DNA from 2 places in the Streptosporangium sp. NPDC006007 genome. Region 2 is predicted to be linked to the other one. Evidence: riboswitches for the same ligand, from Rfam matches in the RefSeq annotation. Region 2 holds a riboswitch; the other holds the start of a gene.
What was found. A riboswitch is a leader RNA that binds a small molecule or an ion and turns the genes downstream of it on or off. The one in region 2 is predicted to bind cobalamin.
Positions count from the first base shown of each region.

Region 1 (2,196 bases), on a different contig from region 2:
TCGATCGTCGGCTATCTCCCCTACAACGCCAGGCCCACCATGTCCGGGCAGAGCGGGGAGGTCCTGCGGGCCGGGAGCTTCCTGCTGCTGCAGAGCGACCTGAGCGCCAAGGCGCTGCGCCGCCGGGTGGACGCCACGTTCCTGCGGGATCCGGCGCTGTTCACCGAGGCCGCCAACGAGCACGCGCGTGAGCTGGCCCGGCCCTGGCAGGAACGCGGGGGGCTGGAGGCGCTCGACCACATGTACGTCTCCTACCGGATCGGCCGCTGGCAGGCCGGGGCCCGGGCCGGATCACTGCGCCGGGGCGACCCGATCTGGCCGTTCCTCGACAACCGGGTGGTGCGGGCGGCACTGGGCCTGGACCAGACCTGGCGGCTGTCCGAGGAGGTCATCCACCGGCTCACCGCCGGCCTCGCCCCCTCGCTCAGGAACGTTCCGATCGAGGGAAAGCCGTGGCGGTTCACCGTGGGCAGGCGCTACTACCCCTGGCAGCGCAGGCCCGGCTTCCTGACGGCGCCGAAGACCGGCGGAGGCTGGAGCTGGCGGACCGGCCCCGACGAGACGCTGACGGCGGTGCTCCGCGACCACGTCCTCGGTCATCTCGACCTGCTGGCCCCCATCGTCGCCCCCGACGAGGTCCGCAGACTGTTCGCCGACCCGGTGCTCAAGAGGCCCGCCCAGGGCTGGCACCTCTACACCGTGGCCACGATGCTGTCCGGCGTCTATCCGGGCAGGGCCCCCGAAGGGCTCACCCCGATCCGGGTCCCCATCCCCTCGTGAGCCGGCGCCACGGAGCCGGGCTCTCCGGCCGTCGTGAACGTGAACGGCACCGCGAACCGGCACTGTGAACCGCCCTCTGTGACATCCGCCGGGGTCCGTCGGGGAAAAAATCGGAGCGGGCCGGGTTATGCTGCCGGTGCGGCTGGTTCGCCGCTCCCCGACCGGAGCGGCGAGGCAACAGGGAACCCGGTGCGACTCCGGGACTGCCCCGCAGCGGTGAGTGGGAACGACCGCCGTCACACAAGCACTGGGTGGGACAACCACCTGGGAAGCGACGGCCAGTAGGAACGAGTGCGACGCCCACGAGTCCGAATACCTGCCACCGCCCGCGTGCCGGTCGGCACGCGGCCGTCCATGGCCCCGCGGGAGGGCCGAGGGGATCGCCTTTCCCTCGGCATGCCCGCGCACGGCCGGGTTCCACGAGGGAAAAGGACCCATGAGAGACCAGCGCACCACCGTTCTCGGCTACCCCAGGATCGGCCCCGACCGGGAGTTGAAGAAGGCCGTCGAGGCCTACTGGGCCGGCACGATCGACGCCTCCCGGCTCCGTGCCGTCGGCCGCGACCTGCGCGAGCGCACCTGGACGGATCTCCGCGACGCGGGGCTGACCGACATCCCGTCCAACACCTTCTCCTTCTACGATCACGTCCTCGACACCACCGTCATGCTCGGCGCGGTCCCCGTCCGCTTCGCCGGGCTCGACGGCCTCGACCGCTACTTCGCGATGGCGCGCGGCACCCAGGGCATCGCGCCCCTGGAGATGACCAAGTGGTTCGACACGAACTACCACTACCTGGCGCCCGAGCTCGGCCCCGACACCCGGTTCCGGCTCGACTGGAAGAAGCCGCTGACCGAGTACGGCGAGGCCAGGGAGCTGGGCATCGAGACCAGGCCGGTGCTGGTCGGCCCGCTCAGCTACCTGCTGCTGGCCAAGTCAACCGCCGAGACCACGGCCGAGACCATGGCCGGGCCCGCCACCGGATCCCCCGCGGAGACCGGCGAGAGCGGCGGGGAGGCCGGCTTCTCACCGCTGCTGCTCCTGGACGACCTGCTGGACGTCTACGCCGAACTGCTGGAGCGGCTGGCCTCCGCCGGAGTCGCCGAGGTGCAGCTCGACGAGCCCGCGCTGGCCGGAGACAGGTCCGTTGAGGAGTTGAAGGCCCTCGCCCGCGCCTACGACCACCTCGGCGGGCTCAGCCACCGTCCCCGCCTGCTGGTGGCCACCTACTTCGGCGAGATCGGCGAGGCGCTGCCGGTGCTCGCGGCGTCCCGGGTCGAGGCCATCGGGCTGGACTTCGTGGCCGGTCCCGGCAACCTCGCCGGGGCCGCGGGGCTGGCGGGCAAGACCGTGGTGGCCGGGGTGGTGGACGGCCGCAACGTGTGGCGGACCAGGCTGCCCGCCGCGCTGTCCACCTG
Region 1 is NZ_JBEXUG010000015.1:16,865-19,060, reverse strand. It holds gene ABZ194_RS14400 (asparagine synthase-related protein) at 1-780, shown strand, start outside; cobalamin riboswitch at 907-1,119, shown strand; gene metE (5-methyltetrahydropteroyltriglutamate--homocysteine S-methyltransferase) at 1,217-2,196, shown strand, end outside.
Region 1: it holds a riboswitch for cobalamin, as region 2 does, so the genes downstream of both, metE (5-methyltetrahydropteroyltriglutamate--homocysteine S-methyltransferase) here and cobN (cobaltochelatase subunit CobN) in region 2, are expected to answer to the same signal.

Region 2 (2,196 bases):
GTCGGCAGGATCCCGGCGTCCGGGCCGAGCCAGGCCACGTCACCCCGGCCGTCGTCCAGCGCGAACAGGAAACGCCCCGGCAGTCCGGCGAGGCCCGGCCGGGCGCACAGCCGCCGGTCCAGCTCGTCGACCAGCGGGCCGGCGTCGAGTGTCCCCCGCGCGTCGCAGCCGGTCAGCGGGGAGGCGAGGATGTTGCGGACCCGCTCGTGGGTGAGCGAGGGCAGCAGCCCGGCGGCCGCCATCCGGGCCGCGAAACCGGCCTGCGCCCCGTCGCCGAGCCCGCGCACCTGGACGTTCGCCCGCGAGGTCAGCTCGATGACACCGCTCCCACAGCCGGCGGCGGCCCCGGCGAGCTCGCGGAGCCGGGAGGCCGTCAACCGGCCCCCGGGCACCCTGATCCGCGCCAGCCCTCCGTCGGCGGCGGCGTGCACCTGAAGTGCTCCGGGGCAGGCGTCGGCTCGCGATCGCCGGGAAAAGTCGCCAATCTGCACGTTGAGGATGGTAGGCCCTGCCCCCGAGGTCTTCCGCCCGCGGCCGCCGCCCGGGCGGCACCCTCCGGCGGCGTCGCCGGCCGCCGCGGCACGCCGCAGCCCCCTCCTCCGCCGGGGAACCGGGCACCCATACCGGTTTCCTGCCGGAAGGACGCTGCCGTAGTCTCATCGTTGGCGACGGCAAAGGGAGGAAGCCGGTGTGAGTCCGGCGCGGTCCCGCCACTGTAACCGGGGAGCGAACCCCATCCAGGCCACTGTCCGGCGACGGACGGGAAGGCCGGGAGGAGCGTCGATCCGGGAGCCAGGAGACTCCAGCCGTCGTAGCCGACGACGACCCGGGGCGAGGACCCCGAGGGAGGAAGCCCCGTGCGTTTTTCGCCGTTCCCCCGTCCGCCGCTGGCGGCGCCGAGCCGTACCGCTCCGCCCCGCGTGGAGCGTGGCGCGTGATCCTGCTGCTCTCGACCTCCGACACCGACCTGCTCAGCGCCCGCGCGAGCGGCGCCGACTACCGGCTGGGCAACCCCGCCAGGCTCCTCGCCGAGGACCTGCCGCTCCTGGTGGAGGGCGCCGATCTGGTCGTGGTCCGGCTGCTCGGCGGGCGCCGCGCCTGGGAGGAGGGGCTGGACGCCCTGCTCGCCGGGCCCCGGCCCGTCGTCGTGCTCGGCGGCGAGCAGGCACCGGACGCCGAGCTGATGGAGCTGTCCACCGTGCCGGGCGGGGTCTGTGCCGAGGCGCACGCCTACCTCGCCCACGGCGGACCGGCCAACCTCGCCGAGCTGCACCGCTTTCTGTCGGACACCCTGCTGCTGACCGGTCACGGGTTCGCCCCGCCCGAGCCCACGCCCGGCTGGGGCGTGCTGGAGCGCCGGGAACGCCGCGAGGACGGGCCGGTCGTCGGGGTGCTCTACTACCGGGCCCACCACGTCTCCGGGAACACCGCCTTCGTCGAGACCCTCTGCTCGGCCGTCGAGGACGCCGGAGGCCGGGCGCTGCCCGTCTACTGCGCCTCGCTGCGCAGCGCGGAGCCCGGCCTGCTGGAGGCGCTGCGCACGGTGGACGCCCTGGTCGTGACCGTGCTCGCCGCCGGCGGCACCCGCCCGGCCACCGCGTCGGCCGGTGGGGACGACGAGGCGTGGGACGTCGGCGCGCTCGCCGGGCTGGACGTGCCGATCCTCCAGGGACTCTGCCTGACGAGCAGCCGGGCGTCCTGGGAGGGTAACGACGACGGGCTGTCCCCGCTCGACGCGGCCACCCAGGTCGCCATCCCCGAGTTCGACGGGCGCATCATCACGGTCCCCTTCTCCTTCAAGGAGATCGACGAGGACGGGCTGACCGTCTACACGGCCGACCCCGAGCGCGCCGCGCGGGTGGCCGGCATCGCCGTCCGGCACGCCGTGCTCCGGCACGTCCCGCCCGCCGAGCGGCGGATCGTGCTGATGCTGTCGGCCTACCCCACCAAGCACTCCAGGATCGGCAACGCGGTCGGCCTGGACACCCCGGCCAGCCTGGTGCGGCTGCTGGCCGCGATGCGCGAGCACGGCTACCGCGTCGGCGCCGAGGGCGAGCTGCCCGGCGTGACCGAGCAGGACGGCGACGCGCTGATCCACGCGCTGATCGCGGCCGGCGGCCAGGACCCCGACTGGCTCACCGAGGAGCGGCTCGCCGGAAACCCGGTGCGCATCGCGGCCGGCCGGTACCGCGACTG
Region 2 is NZ_JBEXUG010000017.1:78,950-81,145, forward strand. It holds gene ABZ194_RS15865 (precorrin-3B synthase) at 1-491, opposite strand, end outside; cobalamin riboswitch at 627-826, shown strand; gene cobN (cobaltochelatase subunit CobN) at 935-2,196, shown strand, end outside.